Regions from separate parts of the Janthinobacterium sp. SUN211 genome, predicted to be linked through region 1. Evidence: predicted binding sites of a transcription regulator. Region 1 holds the regulator's gene; the other holds the start of a gene.
What was found. The regulator FliA, encoded in region 1, starts transcription of late flagellar genes. The targets are predictions, from matches to a motif close to CTAAAGTTTNNNNNNNNNNNGCCGNTA.
Positions count from the first base shown of each region.

Region 1 (8,872 bases):
CGCTTCCACGGCGAAGGTGTAGGCGCCGTCGGCCAGCACGACCGGCTTGCCATCCTTGTCGAGGTCGGCGGTGGAACCGTTCCAGCCCAGCGGCAAGGTGCCCGCCGGCTGGGCGCCCAGGTCGATGGAATGGACTTCCTTGCCATCCTTGTAGATGACGACCTTGACCTTGTCGGCGGCCGTGGCCAGGTCCACGCCCAGCAGCGCGGCGCTCTTGCTCAGGTTGATGTCCTTGCCCGCCGTCAAGACGCCATGGCCGATGATGTTGGCCGCCTGCATCGATTCGGCTTGCTGGTAGCTCGCTTTCAAGCTTTCCACGGTGGTATTGAGCTTGTTGACGCCCGTCACCGTCGACAGCTGGGCCAGCTGGCTGGTCAGCTGTGCATTGTCCAGCGGATTCATCGGATCCTGGTTTTTCAGCTGGGTAACCAGCAGGGTGAGGAATTTGTTCGTTTCCGCTTCGACACTGCCTGCCTCGGCCGTCGTCTTCTTCGGATTCATCGTCGCCATCAGGTCGGTGACTTTGGAGGTGTTCGTATCGATGATTGCCATAATGATCAGTCAGCCTTACTGGCCGAGGGTGAGGGTTTTCAGGAGCAGCGACTTGGCCGCGTTCATGGTTTCCACGTTGGTCTGGTACGAGCGCGAAGCCGACAGCATGTTGACCATTTCGTCGACCGTATTCACGTTGGGCATGGTGACGTAGCCCTTCTCGTCGGCCAGCGGGTTCTTCGGGTCGTAGACCAGCTTCATCGGCGACGGGTCTTCGATCACCTTCTGCACCTTGACGGCCGTGGCGCCGTTGGCCATGGGCACGGCTTCGAACACCACCTGCTTGGCGCGGTAGGCTTCGCCCGTGGCGCTGGTGGCGCTGTCGGCATTGGCCAGGTTGCTGGCCACCGTGTTCAGGCGCTGCGCCTGGGCGCTCATGGCCGAACCGGAAACATTGAAGATATTAAATAGCGACATGATTATTGTCCTCCCTGGATGGCCGTCAGCATGCCCTTGATCTGCGAATTGAGGAACGTCACGGCCGCCTCGTAGCGGATGGCATTGTCGGCAAACGCATTGCGCTCGAGATCCATGTCGACCGTATTGCCGTCGACGGCGCCCTGGGCCGGCGCGCGGTACAGCAGCGGCGTGCCGTCGGCCAGGGTCTCGACCTTGCCGCCACCGGGTGCGCCCGCAGCTGCGGCCACGCCCTTGCCCGGCATATGCTGCGGTGCCGTGCCCTTCAGGGCCGGCGGCACGCCATCCTTGCGCGCCATCGCCCCCTTCAGCGCGGCGGCGAAATCGACGTCGCGCGCCTTGTAGTTGGGCGTGTCGGCATTGGCGATATTCGAGGCGAGCAATTCCTGGCGCGTCGAGCGCAGGCTCAGCGCCGTCTCGTTGAAGCGCATGTAATCGTCGAGTTTCCCTATCATGTCAGGCTCCGGAAAGATCTGCCACTGGCGCCCGAGATGGCGGAAGGATGGCGGATTAGTGATGACAGGAAACATAGTAAGGTGCCCACCAGCAAGACCATCGCCGGATCAGACCGTACTTTTACCCCTTAATCGGCGCTTCGAACGGGGCGGCGCGCACTATCATGGCACTATTCCAGAGGCCTATCACCATGAAAACACCGCTCGCTTTCTTCTTTGCTTTTGCCGCCCTGCCACTGCTGGCGCAGGCGCAAAACGCCGGCCGGCAAACGCCGGAAGCGCTGCGTAACAGCGTGGAACAATTCCTGCAAGTGCAAAGCAACGGCTTGCCCGGCAAGGTGACGGTCACCGTCGGCGCCGTCGATCCGCGCCTGAACCTGGCTGCCTGCCCCGCGCCGCAGGCGTTCATGGCGCCGGGCGCGCGCGCCTGGGGCAAGACCACCGTCGGTGTGCGCTGCACGGCGCCCTCCAGCTGGACTATTTATTTACAAGCGAACGTGGCCGTCGTCGGCGACTACGTGGCCAGCGCCGTGCCGCTGGCGCAAGGACAAGCCATCGACGCCAGCCAGCTGGTGACGATGCAGGGCGACCTGGCCGCATTGCCGGCAGGCATCGCCACCGACATGGCCCAGGTCGTGGGCGCCAGCACGAATATTTCCTTGCCGCCAGGCACACCGATGCGCCTCGACACCCTGCGCCGCAAGCCGGTGGTCATGCAAGGCCAGCTGGTGCGCGTCGTTTCGAGTGGTAACGGTTTCCAGGTGGCATCAGAAGGGCGCGCCATCGGCAGCGCCGGCGATGGCCAGACGGTGCAGGTACGCACGCAGAGCGGCCAGCAGATCAGCGGCGTAGCGCGGGCTGGCGGCCTGGTGGAGGTGGCGTTTTAAACACGGATGGACAGCGATATTGTGGTCTGGCGCACTAAAGTTTCGGCAAAAGGTGCCGATAATGACACATATCCCGGAGTTTTTTGACTTCGACCAGACGAGGATCACGCTGTGAAAATTACCGATAACACCATTAAAAGCAATCCCGGCCTGCCGGTGGCGCCCGCGAGTACCTCCGGCGCCCGGAATGCCGAGAAAGCCCAGGCAACACCGACAACGTCGGACAATGTACGCCTGTCGCCGCAAGGACAGGCATTAGCGGCCAGTGCAACTGCCGGCAGCGGCGCCGTGTTCGACACGAAGAAAGTCGAACGCATCAAGCTCGCGATCGCCGACGGCCAGTTCCAGGTCAACTCAGAAAAAGTGGCGGACGGTCTCCTCGACACGGTCAAGGACTTGCTGCACTCACGAAATAGATAGGTTCCCTCATGCAATCAGTGACTCCGTTTTCCAGCCTGCGCGACGAGCAACAGCTCATGACCACATTGCTGGCATTGATGAAAGAAGAACAGCGGCATCTGGTTGCGGCTGACATCGATGCAATCACGGAACTCACGGCGCGCAAGACGGCACTGGTAGGACAATTGAGCCAGCTGGCGGCGCAACGCCACCAGGCGCTGGCGGCAGCCGGTTTCACGGCGGCCGAAGCGGGCATGGAAGACTGGCTGGTCGGCGCCAATGAAGCCGACGCGGCGCCCCTGTGGAAAGCCCTGCTCGAGACGACGCGCGAAGCCAAGGAGCAAAACCGCCTGAACAGCCTGCTCGTCAACAAGCACATGCTGCACACGCAAGGCGCCCTGAACGCCATGCGCCCCCCGGCCCAGAGCGGCAATTTCTACGGCCCCAGCGGCCAACCGACGACGAACACGGCCAGCCGGCGCGTCGTCATCGGCTAACAGCCTTGATTCGACGCTCATCCCAACAAATCGGGAAACACGAACGACCCGCACAGTATTAATCCATTGCTGCACGCATGCGCCGTGGCCGCCGCCACATAGGCGGGCGCCAGGCCCAAGCTGCGCGCCGCCAAGTAGCTGGCCGCGAAGATACCTCCGGCAATCAAAGTCATGCTGGCATGCAAAATGCCGGAGCCGCCCATGACATGCAAGAGGGAAAACAGTATCGCGCTGGCCAACAGGCTATAGCCGGCACGCACCTTGTAGCGGCGCAACACTTCAAGCGGCAGCCACTGCCCGATGAGCGTCTCGAACAATGGCGCCCAGACGACGACTGTCCAGAATATCCGGACCGTACCGGCACCTTCCAGCGATGATGAAGCGGAGCCGCCCAGCTGCTGTGGCGAGAACAAGGCCAGGGCTGCCAACAGCAACAGCATGGCAATGAAAAAATTGACGGCGCCCGCGCACAAGCCCAGGCGCATGGCGCCCCGCATGGGGCGCTTTGCCATGCTCGCCCGCAGCGCAGCCAAGTTGCCAGCCAGTCGTGGCATCGGCAAGTTCGTCGCTTTCAACATCCGTGTATTGCTCCTCATGGCGTACCCTGCCCACATGGGCACATATACGACCATCATAGCCCGGCACAGCCATGCGAAACCACATCAATTGTTGCAAAAAAGCATACAGCCCAGCGTATGTCAGCCGTGCGCGGCACGCCCCGCATGCTGGCGGTATTTCGCCACGATGGCTTGCGCCCTGGCGCTGGCGGCCGCTTGCTGCTCCGGCGTCAGTTCCGCCTGCAGCCAGTGCCAGTATTCGTCCTGGTAGGGATTGGTGACGCCGGGCGCGAGGATATCGTCGTAGACCTGGCGCAGCGCCAGCAGGTAGCCATACGCTTGCGGCGCATCCTTGCGCACCACGTCGCCATCGCGCAGGTAGGCCATCATCAGGGTAGCCACGCTGGTCAGTTCCGCCTCGTCCGCCTGCGCCGTCAACTGGGCGATCGCTTGCCGCTTCCACGCCTGCACCAGCGGATCGTCGGGACGGTTGCGCAGCGCGCTGCGGTCGCCGAACGGCCCTTCCGACAGGAAGATGGTCGCCGCGCCGGGCACGCCCGCCCTGGCGGCAGTCGCCAGGTAGCCGAGGCGGTCCTCGCGCTGGCGCTGCGTCAGGCCCGCGCACAGCTGCTGCTGGGCGGCTTTTTCCTGCGCCGTCATCTCGCGCCCCAGCTCGAATTCCATCCCCGGCAAGCGCCCTTCCTGCTGGAAGACGATGCAATCGTCGAGCAGGTTATATGCCGCATACGCGTCTTCCGGCTTGCCGCTGGCCGCCAGACGTTCGAGCTGCTGCGCCAGGGTGACGGGCATCGGCGCGGCATCGGCGACCGGGCTGGCATCGATATTCAGATACGATTCCAGGCTGCGTCCCGCCGACGCGCCTGCGGCGGAGGTGGCGGCAGCTTCCGGCGCGCCGCTCTCGGGAGCGGGCCAGTACACGAGCGCCAGCGCTGCCGCGATAGCGGCGGCGATGGCCAGGCCGGTGAATTTGACGTTCATGGTGAGGAAGCGCGTGGATGGGAAACGCACGTTACCACAGGCGCGCGGCGGCGGGCCGCACGCCTCCGCACGCTCAGCCGCCGGCCTTTTTCGGCTGGTGGCCCAGCTTGGCCAGCGCAGCCAGGATGGCGTCGACATGGTCGCCCTGCACTTCGATCACGCCATCCTTGACGGTGCCGCCCGAGCCGCACTGCGTGCGCAACTGCTTGCCCAGCAGGGCCAGCGCGGTGGCGTCCAGCGGCAAGCCCTTGACCACGGTGACGCTCTTGCCGCCACGGCCCTTGGTCTGGCGCGAGACGCGCACCACGCCATCGCCCGCGGGCGCCGCCTTCGCTTGCGCCTTGCACGCGCACTGCGCCAGCGGCTGGCGGCAGGCGGGACACATGCGGCCCGTTTCAGTGGAATAGACGAGACCGCCCAGGGAGCTACTTTTCATGAGGAAACGATAAAAGAGGAAGAAAGCGCGATTGTACCAAGCGGCAGCCCGCAGTTGACGAGCGTCAATTGGCCGGCGCAGGCGCCACGGGCGCCGTCGGCACTTCCGTCACCGTTTCGGGGATGCCCGACAAAATCGTCACGGCGACCCGGCGGTTGCGCGCGCGCCCTTCCGGCGTGGCGTTCGGCGCCACGGGGATATTGTCGGCGTGGCCCACGGCCGTCAGGCGCGACGCCTTGACGCCGCTGGCGATGAACAGGCGCACCACGGCGCTGGCGCGCGCGGCCGACAACTCCCAGTTCGAGGCAAAGGTCGAATTGCTGATCGGCTGCACATCCGTATGCCCTTCCACCTGCACGTCGTGCGTGTCGTCCTTGAGCAGCACGGCCACGGCGCGCAAGGCCTGGTCCGATTCCGCCGTCAGGCCCGCCGCGCCCGGATCGAACAGCACGCTGGCATTGATTTCCACGCTCACGCCGCGGCTCGTCTGCGTGACCCGCACCTTGCCTTCCTTGACCAGCGGCGCCAGGGTCGACGTCAGGTCCTGCGCCAGGCGCGTCATGTGTTCGCGCTCGCGGCGGATGGCTTCCGTGCGGCGTTTCAGGGCGGGATTGGGCAACGGGATGGCCTGCGGCGCTTCCATGATGATGGGCGGCGCGCCCTTTTCCAGGCTGAAGGCCTGGCCGATGGCGCTCTGGAAGACGCGGTATTTTCCTTCGTTAACTTGCGAAATCGCATACATGACGACGAAAAAGGCGAACAGCAGGGTGATGAAGTCGGCGTACGAGATCAGCCAGCGGTCCTGGTTATCCGGTTCCTCGTCATACTTCCTGCGCGCGCGCCGCATCATGGTCAATGCTCGTGCAAGAGGCTGGACACGCGCTCTTCGATGATGCGCGTGTGGTCGCCCGTGGCGATGTCGTACAGCACGGCGGCCGTGATTTCATACTGCACCACGCGGCGCGAAACGATGGCCTTGAGTTTATTGGCCACCGGCAGGAACAGCAGGTTGGCCAGGCCCACGCCATAGATGGTGGAGACGAAGGCCACGGCGATGCCGCCGCCCAGCTTGCTGGGGTCGGTGAGGTTTTCCATCACGTGGATCAGGCCCAGCACGGCGCCCAGGATGCCAATGGTGGGCGAATAGCCGGCCGCCGATTCCCACACCTTGACGGCCTGGCGCTCGGCCATTTCGTAGGCGGAGATTTCCACGTCGAGCAGCTGGCGCAGCTTGTCGGGCGCGATGCCGTCGACGATCATGCGCAAACCCTTGGCATTGAAGCGGTCGGCCGTGTTTTCCATCAGGCGTTCGAGCGCCAGCGGGCCGTCGCGGCGCGCCGTCAGGCTCCATTGCCCGATGTCGCGCGCCAGCGCGGCGCGCGTGTCCGACGGCGGCAGGAAGACCCAGCGCAGCATTTCCAGGCCGCGCACGAAGGTGCGCAGCCGCGTCTGCAGCAGCACGGCGCCGAAGGTGCCGACGATGACGATGGCAAAGGCGGCCGGCTGCAGCAGGGAGGCCATCTTGCCGCCTTCCAGTGCCTGGCCGACCAGCAGGCCCGCCAGCGCCAGCGCCAGCCCGATTACGCTGGACCAGTCCACGCCAGCTCCCTCAAGGTTGCGCGCAGGCGCGCGACGGCCTGGGTATGCAGCTGCGAGACGCGCGATTCGGATACGCCCATCACCGCGCCGATCTCCTTCAGGTTCAGCTCTTCTTCGTAATACAGGCCCATGAGTATTTTCTCGCGTGGCGGCAGCGCGTCGATGGCATCGATCACGGATTGCCGGAAATCGGTATCGAGCAGGGAACGCAAGGGGTCGCTGTCCTCGTCCACGCAGTGGCGGTCGAGGAAGCTGTCATTGCCGTCCGGGTCATGAAAGTCTTCGTAGTACACGAGCTGGTGGCCGCCGCCGTCGCCCAGCATTTCCTGGTAGTCGGCCAGCGACATTTTCAGCAGCTTCGCCACTTCCGACTCGGTCGGCGGATGGCCGAGGCGCTGCTGCAGGGTGCTCATCGCCTCTTCGATCTTGCGCATGTTCTGGCGCATGCTGCGCGGCAGCCAGTCGCTGGTGCGCAATTCGTCGAGCATGGCGCCGCGGATGCGCAGCACGGCATACGTCTCGAACTGCGCGCCATGCGTCTCTTCATAGCGCGTAATGGCATCGAGCAGGCCGATCATGCCGGCCTGGATCAGGTCATCGACCTCGACCGAAGGCGGCAATTTCGCCTTCATATGGTGCGCCAGACGCTTCACCAGCGGAATGTGCTCCGTCAGCAAATAGTCCTTGTTCGATTTCCCTTTGACCGTGTACATAGGCTGCTTATTGTTTTCTCATCTTATCTGGTGCTGCGGTTCGATTCAGGCGCTGAACTGGTGCGGGCTCCCCGTCTGGTACAAGGTGCCGCCAAGCACCGGCGCCGCCGAACGGGCCAGCCGCTCGGCCAGTCCGCGAAACGCCACCGACGCTCCCGCCAGCGGAAACGCATCGACCACGCTGCGGCCCAGCCGCGCCGCGCGGTGCAGATACTCGTCGGCAGGCACGGAACCCATCGAAGTCAGCTTCACGGCCAGGTAGCGGCTCGCCGCCTGCGCCATATTATCGTATACCACTTTTGCTTCGGATTCGGAAGCGCCGGTGACGAGAATGCCGAACGGACGGCGTCCCAGTTCCTGGCTCAGGCGCTTGATCAGGCAGTACGCCGCCTTGATCGAGGTGGCGCTGGTCGAGACTTGCACGACGATATCCGACGATGCCATCAGCGGCACGGGGAAGCAGGCCCCCTCGTCCGCCACGACGCCGTCGACCAGCACGATGCCGCTCTGGCGCGCCAGCACCTCGAACGTCTTGCCCAGGCGGCGCAGTTCATCCTCGCCCGCATAATCCATGCTGTCCATCAAATGGTTGCGCGCGCCCAGGCTGGCCACGCCGAAGCCTTGCGGCACCTGGTGGATGACCTGGTTCAAGCCGCACTGCTGGCGCGCCACGTCGCGCAGGCTGGCGCCGTGCGCCAGTCCCAGGCGCGATGCCACGCCATCGCTGCCGCCGCTGGCGTCGAGCAGCAGCACGTCATTGCCGCCGTAGACGAGCGACGCGCCCAGGTTGACCAGCATGGCGCCCTTGTCGTCCTGCGGCGTGGCCGAGAGGAACGTCATGACGCGCGGCTGCGGGCCGGCCAGCATGCGACGCAAGCCTTCGGCCTGGTCGAAATCGAAATTAGCCAAGGTGCACCCCGCGCGCTTCATTGTTGCGGGCGGCCGCCTGCGCCATCAGCAGCGGCAGTTCGGCGTCGGAAAACTGCGTCGCCGCCGCATCGCGCTTGAGCTTGAAGGCACGGTCGATCAGGTAGCCGCGGTCGGCCAGGTACAGGTCTTCCGGCACGCGCTGGCCGTTCGACACATAAAACAGGTTCAGCTTCTGGCGGATCACCACGTCGAGCACATTGCCGATCGAGGCCGCTTCATCGAGCTTGGTCATGATGCAGCCGGCCAGGCCGCTGCCCTGATACGCGCGCACCACTTCGTTCAACGTTTCCTGCGTGGCCGTGGAGTTCAGGCACAGCAGGCGCTTCACGTCGGCGCCGGCGCCCGACAGCATGGCCACCTGTTCCGTCACCATCTGGTCGCGCTGGCTCACGCCCACCGTATCGATCAGTACCGTATGCTTGTTCTTCAAT
Region 1 is NZ_JAPWIC010000002.1:389,201-398,072, reverse strand. It holds gene O3301_RS07470 (flagellar hook assembly protein FlgD) at 1-552, opposite strand, end outside; gene flgC (flagellar basal body rod protein FlgC) at 568-969, opposite strand; gene flgB (flagellar basal body rod protein FlgB) at 972-1,424, opposite strand; gene flgA (flagellar basal body P-ring formation chaperone FlgA) at 1,616-2,311, shown strand; gene flgM (flagellar biosynthesis anti-sigma factor FlgM) at 2,423-2,731, shown strand; gene O3301_RS07445 (flagella synthesis protein FlgN) at 2,740-3,207, shown strand; gene O3301_RS07440 (type II CAAX prenyl endopeptidase Rce1 family protein) at 3,225-3,719, opposite strand; gene O3301_RS07435 (hypothetical protein) at 3,906-4,793, opposite strand; gene O3301_RS07430 (translation initiation factor Sui1) at 4,837-5,199, opposite strand; gene motD (flagellar motor protein MotD) at 5,264-6,046, opposite strand; gene O3301_RS07420 (flagellar motor protein) at 6,052-6,798, opposite strand; gene O3301_RS07415 (RNA polymerase sigma factor FliA) at 6,780-7,511, opposite strand; gene O3301_RS07410 (antiactivator of flagellar biosynthesis FleN protein) at 7,557-8,420, opposite strand; gene flhF (flagellar biosynthesis protein FlhF) at 8,413-8,872, opposite strand, start outside.

Region 2 (8,872 bases), on a different contig from region 1:
GGCCAGGGACAGTTGCGGCTGGCATTGCAGGATAGCGAAGCGGACCGCGCCTGACGGGCGCGAGCCATCCCCCGTTCAGGCTTCGGGCAGCGGCGCGTGCTTGCCAAGGGCGGCGGCGACCATTTTCGGCCACAGGAAATACAGCGGCAGGCAGACTGCTGCCGCAGCCGTGACATCGACCACCCAGTCGCTGACGGCGCCATGGCGGTAGGGCAGGAAACTCTGGATGAATTCGTCCAGCGCGCCCATGGTCGCCACCATCAGCACCGACAGCAGTGCCCGGCGCGCCATGCCGCCGCCCGTGCCGCTGAACAGGATCAGGGCCAGCACGCCATAACCGAAGGAATGCAGCACGCCGCCCGACGCATACTGGCCCACGTCCGCGCGCACGCCGGGAATATCGCCGATCAGGATCACCAGCACATATAGCACCAGCGCGGTGCGGTAGCGCAGGCGTTCGTAGCGGTCGGCAAAACACAGTTCGGGCAAAGGTGCAGGCATGAGGCGTCAGGACAGGTGGAAAGGACGCCACAATATCATGGGCAGGGCGGGCCACCGTGTTTTTGCGCAAGAGCTTGCTGGACAGGCAAAAAAAAAGGCCCGCGGGGGCGCGGGCCAAAAACCCAAATGAAATGGGTCAAGAGTTGAGAGTTGCTCGGTACTTACCATGTCGCGCGCCTTGCGGGCGCCCGCCACGGTCATGAAAGGGGAGTGGTGTGCCATCGCGGCACACCTGTCTGTAGTCAGGCATATCGGTTGCCTGTACAGCAGATGAAGCAAGTATAGGGGGCGAACATGACGGCCTGATGACACGCCGCAACATTTTTTTGCGGCAGCGCAAATTGTCGGAAAGAGTGTGGAGCATGGCAAGAATAGCCATGTTTCAAGACTGATAGCGAAAAAAAAGCCCGCTGGTGAAAGCGGGCTTAAAACTATTTTCTTGGAGGAGAATAGTGGAGACAGGTGCATTATGCTGCGTTGCACGATATGTGTCTAATGATCTTTTCGGATAACCATTATTCTTTTTTGATATAACTTGCCGCGCCTGCCTTCATTCCTTCACGGCCACCGTGTAATTGAGCGCCATGCGCCCGCCATCGACATAGATGGTCTGGCCCGTCATGTAGGTGGCGTCGTCGCTGGCCAGGAAGGCGGCGATGCCGGCCACTTCTTCCGGTTCGCCGCAGCGGCCCAGCGGCGTGCGCGACAAAATCGTGTGGCGCGCTTCCGGACTCGACAGCACCGCCTGCTTGGCCAGTTCCGTCAGGATGGTGCCCGGCCCGATGCCGTTGACGCGCACGCCGTGCGAGGCCAGGTTCAGGGCCATGACCTTGGTCAGCTGGTTGATGGCGCCCTTCGACACCACGTACGGCACCTGGTTCGGAATGGCCAGTTCCGCGTTCACGCTGGACATGTTGATGATGCAGCCGCTGTTGCGCTTGACCATTTCGCGCGCCACGGCCTGGCCGCACAGGAACATCGATTTCAGGTTGATGCGCATGACCCGGTCGAAATCGTCTTCGCAGACGTCGAGGAAATCGGCCGCGTGCGTGACGCCCGCATTGTTGACGAGGATATCGATGTGGCCGAACTGCGCCAGGGTTTCCTTCAGCATGGCGTCCACGTCCGCCTTCTGGCTGACGTCGGCGCAAAAGAAGCGCGCCTGCGGGCCGAGGGCGGCGGCCGCTTGCGCGCCTTCTTCCTTGATGTCGACCAGCATCACTTGCGCCCCTTCGGCGATCAGGCGGGTGGCGCAAGCCAGGCCGATGCCTTGCGTGGCGCCCGTGACGATGGCGGTTTTATTGACTAATTTCATGTGTGCTCCTCGGCGGGGTATGGGGGCCGCGCTGCCAGGAACACCAGCCCGCGCGGCAATGGGCAGATTTTAATCCCTGGGCAGGAATCAGAGGAGGATGGGCTCGTTCGGCAACTGGTTGCCGCGCGTGCCGTTGGCGGGGAAGTGGCTTTGCAGCAGGGTATTGAGCTGCGCCAGCGCTTCCAGGGTGCTGTCGTGGTAATTGCCATCCTTGAACCCTTTGGTCATGGTGCGGCACACGGCTTGCCACTGTTCCGGCGTGACGCGGCGGCCCACGTTGCGGTCGGCCACGATATCGACCTGGTGTTCGGCCAGGTTGATATAGATCAGCACGCCGACGTTGTCTTCCGTATCCCACACGCCATACTGGGCGAACAGTTCGCGCGCCCGCTCGCGGTTGCTCACGCCCTGGTACGCCATGCCCGGCGTCAGGGCCGCTTCGACGATCAGGCGCACTTCCGCCTGGTGCATCGCTTCACCGCCGGCGATGGCCGTCTCGATGGCTTTCAGGGTGCGTTCCGGAAAGGCGTGGCGCGCCGTCGCTGGCGTGCCCCGCAAATGTTTCAATGCCCGTCCGCAGCGTTGTCCGAATGTCAGTTGTTTCGTCATTACCAATCTCCCGAGGCGCCGCCGCCGTCAAAACCGCCGCCGCCGCCACCGAAACCACCGCCGCCACTGCTGCCACCGCCAAAACCACCACCGCCGCCGCCGAAGCCGCCGCCGCCGCGGTTGTTCAGCGCCTGGCTGAGGATGCTGCCCAGCACGACGCCCGTGGCGCCGCTGGACCAGTTGCTGCCGCGCTGCAGGCGCGTCGGTCCGCCGCGCGAGCGGAACAGGGTCAGCACGACGAGGAAGCCGAAGAACAGCAGCGGCAGCCAAAAGGTCATGCCGCCCGCTTCCACGGTGGCTGGCGCCTTCTGCTGCGCCGCAGCGGGGAATTGCTCCTGGTTCAGCAGGGTGGCAATCGACCCCACGCCGGCCACCAGGCCGCCGTAATAATCGTTTTGCTTGAAATGGGGGGCGATCACGTCTTGCAGGATGCGTTTCGATTGCGCATCCGTCAGCACGCCCTGCACGCCGCGGCCCGCCTCGATGCGCAGGCGGCGCAGGGACGAGGGGTTGTCCTTCGCCACCATCAGCAGCACGCCGTCATCGACGCCCTTGCGGCCCAGCTTCCAGGCATCCGTCACGCGGATGCTGTATTGCTCGATGGCTTCCGGTTCCGTGCTCTTGACCAGCAGCACGGCGATCTGGCTGCCCGTCTTGGCTTCGTAATCGGCCAGCACGCCTTCCAGCGCCGCCTTTTGCTTGGCGTCCAGCATGCCGGCGTTGTCCGTCACGCGTGCGGCCAGCGGCGGCACGGGCTGCAAGCCCTGTGCGCCGGCTGGCGGCATCGTCCACAGCAGCAGCGCCGTCGCCAGCGCCGCGAGATAGGACCAGGCTTTCATCTTATTTGCCAAAGTTGACGGTCGGTGCGGTCGAGATGGCTTTTTCATTTTCCACCGTGAACGATGGCTTGACCTTGTAGCCGAAGACCATGGCCGTCAGGTTGTTCGGGAAGCTGCGCGCATGCACGTTGTAATCCTGCACGGCGACGATGTAACGCTGGCGCGCCACGGTGATGCGGTTTTCCGTGCCTTCCAGCTGCGACTGCAAGTCGCGGAAGCTGGTGTCGGCTTTCAAGTCCGGGTATTTCTCGGACACCACCATCAGGCGCGACAGGGCCGACGACAGCTGGCCCTGCACTTGCTGGAATTTTTCGAACGCGGCCGGGTCGTTCAGCACTTCTGGCGTGATCTGGAAACTGGTGGCGGCGGCGCGCGCCTTGGTCACCGCTTCCAGCGTTTCGCGCTCGTGCGTGGCATAGCCCTTGACGGTATTGACCAGGTTGGGGATCAGGTCGGCGCGGCGCTGGTACTGGTTGACCACTTCGCCCCAGGCGGCCTTGGTGGCTTCATCCTTGCTCTGGAAGTCGTTGTAGCCGCAGCCCGTCAGGATGCCGGCCAGGACGGTGACGCTCAGCGCCAGGCGCAGCCATTTGGTGAATTGATTGGTGATTTGCATGATGGGTTCCGTGCAGAGTAAGGGAGGTGAGGCAAATATACCTGAAACGGCCCGTAATGTCGGTTTAATAAGCGCCGGCCGCCGGCCCCGACCGCCTTGTGACGCCGTGGCAAGCCTGCGCCGCGTTACAATACGGGGTTTGCAACTGAATATAGAGAAGGTGTGCCGTGAATTTCATCAATAAATTATCCGCCGCGTGGACGGCCAATAATTCCCTGCTGTGCGTGGGCCTGGACCCCGACCTGGCGAAACTGCCGGCCGAACTGCGCGACCTGCCTGATGGAATCACCACCTTTTGCACGCGCATCATCGATGCCACGGCCGACCTGGCTTGCGCCTTCAAGCCGCAGATCGCGTATTTTGCCGCGCTGGGCGCGGAAAAGCAGCTGGAAGACATTTGCCGCTACGTGCGCGAGAATTATCCGCACATCCCCCTGATCCTCGACGCGAAACGGGGCGACATCGGCGCGACAGCCACGCAGTACGCGCGCGAAGCGTTCGAGCGCTACGGCGCCGACGCCGTCACCGTGAACCCGTACATGGGCGAGGATTCGCTCGATCCCTACCTGGCGTGGAAAGACCGCGGCGTGATCATCCTGTGCCGCACGTCGAACCCGGGCGGCTCGGACCTGCAATTCCTGAATACGGACGGCGAACCGCTGTACCAGCGCGTGGCGCGCCTGGTGGCCGAAAAGTGGAATAAAAACGGCCAGTGCGCGCTCGTCGTCGGCGCCACCTTCCCTGAAGAACTGGCGCAGGTGCGCGCCATCGTCGGCGACATGCCGCTGCTGGTGCCGGGCATCGGCGCCCAGGGCGGCGACATCGCCGCCACCGTCGGTGCGGGCCAGACGGCGAACGGCATGGGCATGATGATCAGCTCGTCGCGCGCCATCATCTACGCCACGCCGCAGGCGGGCGAAGACTTCGCCGACGCGGCGCGCCGCGTGGCCATTGAAACGCGCGATGCCATCAACGCGCACCGTTCGGTTTAAGTCGCATGCATAAAAAATGCCGGGCTAGCCCGGCATTTTGCATTTAGTCACGCTGCGGGGCAACGATCTCCGCGTAATCGTAGAGTTCTCCCAGAATTTCCTCGCCCCGCTCATCGACGGATTCCGACAGCACGTCGATTTCCGTAAACAGCATTTCGATGGTGCGGGCGCCGGCGTCGCCGTCGAACAGGCGGGCGGCGCGGTGCTGTTCCCAGCGCAAGCTTTCCGCTTCGCTCAGGGTTTGCGGGAAATTGCGGGCGCGGTAGCGGAACAGCAGTTCCTGCAGGCGCTCATCGGCAAACGAGGGGCGGGCCGTGGCCAGCTTGGCCGGCGTGTCGCGGCGCAAGGATTCGAGCAGGCGGCGGTCATCGTTGCTGACGAAACCATTGTACAAATCCTCATCCACGTCCAGCGCGGCATTCGCGCCCGGGCGCTGGAACACTTCGGCCCAGACGGCATCCATGTTCGGCGCCGCGGCGGCGAATTGCGCGTTGACCTTCGCCGCGTCCAGATCGATGCCCCATTGCGCGGCCATGGCCGGCGACAGCGTTTTTAAATTGCCGACCAGCATGGGCGACTTGTTCAGGTGCACGCTTTTCACGGGCAGGCGCGTCATGCCTTCCGGCATGGCGTCCTTGCGCGTGAACAGGCGCGTGCGGATGGTGTCGGCGTCCAGGGTAAACAGTTCGCGCGGGTCATAGGCGCAATCCCAGACGAGGATTTCATTTTTATTGCTCGGGTGCGTGGCCAGCGGCCAGACGACGCCCAGGCAACCCCGTTCGGCGGGGAACATGCCCGACACGTGCAGGAAAGGCTGGCGCTCGCCGGCGGCCAGGTGCATGCCCATTTCGCTGGCGACCCGGTCCTTCTTGTGCAGCGCCAGGCAGAATTCGAACAGTTTCGGCTGTTTCTGCTTGATCAGGCGCGCCAGGGCGATGGTGGCGCGCACGTCGGACAGTGCATCATGCGCCGCTTCGTGGACCAGGCCATTGGCCTTGCTCAAGTGTTCCAGTTTAAAACTGGTCTGGCCATCGTCGCGCTTCGGCCATGCGATGCCTTCCGGGCGCAGCGCGTGCGTCATGCGCACCACGTCGAGGATGTCCCAGCGGCCGCAATGGTTCTTCCATTCGCGCGCATACGGGTCGATCAGGTTGCGCCAGAACAGGAAACGCGTGACTTCATCGTCGAAACGGATGGTGTTGTAGCCCACGCCGATGGTGCCCGGCTCCGAAAAGGCCGCTTCGATGGTGGCGGCGAACTGGTGTTCGGGCACGCCCAGCTGCAGACACTGCTGCGGCGTGATGCCCGTGATCAGGCACGATTGCGGGTCGGGCAGGAAATCATTGGCAGGCTGACAATACAGCATGATGGGTTCGCCGATCTCGTTGAGGTCGGCATCCGTGCGGATGGCGGCGAACTGGGCCGGGCGGTCGCGGCGCGGCTGGGCGCCAAAGGTTTCGTAGTCGTGCCAAAGAAAGGTCTGGTTAGTCATTGATGGTCGTTGCTTGATTGGTTATCCGGGCCGCCAAAAGCGGCCGCTGCTACAGTTTTCTGAAAACCTGCCGATACTACACGAGAGGATGGTCATCATCGCGTTTCCCGCATGGTGGCATACATTGCCCGTTCAAGGAGGTCTATCGTGTCAATTCCCATCGCCGCAAGCGGCAATTCCACCCCTTCCGTGACTTCCGTCAGTACGGGCGTTGCCGGCAAGGACGATAAAGTCCAGCAAAAGGACGGCGTCAACGCTGAAATGAGCGTGAATGACCGCACCAAGCTGCAATTGAACGCTTCCATCATGCAGGCGTCGCTGAACGTGTCGATCGGTTCCGAGAACGAGCCGCTGGCGCTGCTGTACAAGACGGCCATCACCAACATCAATGAAGCGCTGAAGGGCCAGTACGGCGAGGACGCGATCCAGAACGCGGCTTCGCAGGATAACAGCGCCGAAGCGACGGCGAACCGCATTGTATCGCTGTCGACAGGTTTTTTTGATGCCTTCAAGAAACAGAATCCCGGCCTGGACGACGATACGGCCCTGACCAAGTTCATGGACACCATCAGCGGCGGCATGGAAAAAGGCTTTAAGGAAGCGCGCGACATCCTGGGCGGCTTGAAAGTGCTGAATGGCGACATCGCCGGCAATATCGACAAGACGTACGAGCTGGTGCAAAAGGGCTATGCCGACTTCATCGCTGCGCACAGCAGCAAGAAGGATGATGCCGCCAAGCCGGCCGACAGCAAGGCCGCCTGATCATTATTACCCCGGAAGCGCCTGAGAAAATGTCCAGGGCTAGGCGCATTGCCGAAGGCAGTACGAATGTACGACGAGGCAATGCAACGACGCCATGGGCTTTTTATCAGGTGCTTACCCGGTTGCGGCCGCCGGCTTTCGCGCGATACAGCGCCGCGTCGGCCGCGGCGATCAGCGCATGGTCGTCCTGTTCGGCCGCCAGGCTGGCCACGCCGAAGGAACCCGTGATGTGCGGCAAGGCGCTGCGCATGTCAGCGAAGATGACGGCGAGCTGCATGCGCTCGCACAAGCGCTCGGCCACCCGCAAGGCCACGTGTTCGTTGGTGTCGGGCAAGATCACCATCATTTCCTCGCCACCGTAGCGCACGGCAAAATCCGTGGGCCGCAGGGCCGCGCCCAGCACTTGCGCGGCGATGCGCAGTGCCTGGTCGCCCGCTTGGTGGCCGTGCGTGTCGTTGAAGCGCTTGAAATGGTCGAGGTCTATCATCACCAGCGACAGGGGCGAGCCGCTGGCGTGGGCCGTGACGATCATGTTGGGCAGTAAATCCGTCAGCCAGGCGCGGTTGTACAAGCCCGTCAGGCTGTCGACCATCGACAGCTGGCGGTAGAATTCGCCCAGTTTCTGGCGCCGGCGCAGCAGGGCATTGGCGGCGCGGATGCGGAAGGACAGCAGCCGCAGCAGGTTGCGCGCCAGGCCGTTCGACTGCTCGATCAATTCCCATACGATGGCCGCGTCGATCACCAGCAAGTCGGTTTCTTCCAGGGCGGAAATGGCGGCCAGGTTGCTCGCTTCATCGAGCACCGATTGTTCGCCCACGCTTTCGCCGGGCAAGACCTTGCTGACGGTGCCATCGTCCATGCCCGTGTGGGTGTCGGCGGCCACGGCCAGCGAGCCGCGCAGGACGATGTACAGGCTGGCGCCTTGCGTGTCGGCAATGGCTTCGCCCGCTTCCAGGCGCATCACGGGGCAGGGCGCCAGCATGGCGGCCGTCTGGCTATCCGCCCCATCGCGAAATAGCTGTAAATCGCCGATGTTGCAGCCTGAAGCGCCGAAGTTGCCGATCTGTTCCACAATCACACTTTCAAAAAGCCGGCGCGCGAGCAGGGGGCCGGTAGCTTCATGATAGCGTAAAGCGGCCTTGGCTGTAACGCCAAAGGCTTGCTTGAGGTCACTTACTGTGAGAAATACGACAATTATTTCATTGCCGCGTCAATACGCAGGAATGCTTGCGGTTTTGTTATGGATGTTGCCGCGCGCGAAAGGCGGGCCGGATGTGCAAAGGCAGCCTTGAACGGCTGCCTCAGTCTCTGAAAATCCTGCGGGTGGGGATTACTCGGCGGTTTCTTCCGCTTCGGCCGTATCGATCACGGCATTCTTGCCGGTGGCGTGGCGCTTGCTGTCTTGCAGGCGGCCCAGGGCGCTATCGATGGCGCGTTTCAGTTTATCGGTGGCGCCGGCAACGGATTGATGCACGGTGGCGTTCTGTTCGGTCACGGCGATCGGTTGATAGCCGGCAACGCGTGCTTCCATGACGCAGCGGATATCGTCGGCGCCGCCTTTCGGGCCATTCGTGTCGCTGATGTGGACTTCGATGCGGGTCAGGTTGTCGCGGAAGCGGTTCAGTGCGCTTTCAAGTACGGATTGCACATGTTCGTTCAGTCCAGCGGTGTTGGCGATGGTGCTGTCGGTATGAATATTGATTTGCATATGCTTACTCCTGTCAATTCAAAAAAAACCCATCTCAG
Region 2 is NZ_JAPWIC010000004.1:302,612-311,483, reverse strand. It holds gene O3301_RS16305 (hypothetical protein) at 1-54, shown strand, start outside; gene O3301_RS16300 (VanZ family protein) at 76-501, opposite strand; gene O3301_RS16295 (SDR family NAD(P)-dependent oxidoreductase) at 1,052-1,816, opposite strand; gene O3301_RS16290 (TPM domain-containing protein) at 1,904-2,425, opposite strand; gene O3301_RS16285 (YgcG family protein) at 2,425-3,264, opposite strand; gene O3301_RS16280 (LemA family protein) at 3,266-3,880, opposite strand; gene pyrF (orotidine-5'-phosphate decarboxylase) at 4,048-4,872, shown strand; gene sbcB (exodeoxyribonuclease I) at 4,916-6,364, opposite strand; gene O3301_RS16265 (DUF5610 domain-containing protein) at 6,512-7,126, shown strand; gene O3301_RS16260 (GGDEF domain-containing protein) at 7,233-8,198, opposite strand; gene O3301_RS16255 (HPF/RaiA family ribosome-associated protein) at 8,457-8,834, opposite strand.
Region 2: the regulator FliA is predicted to act here: its motif matches at 6,414-6,440, upstream of O3301_RS16265 (DUF5610 domain-containing protein).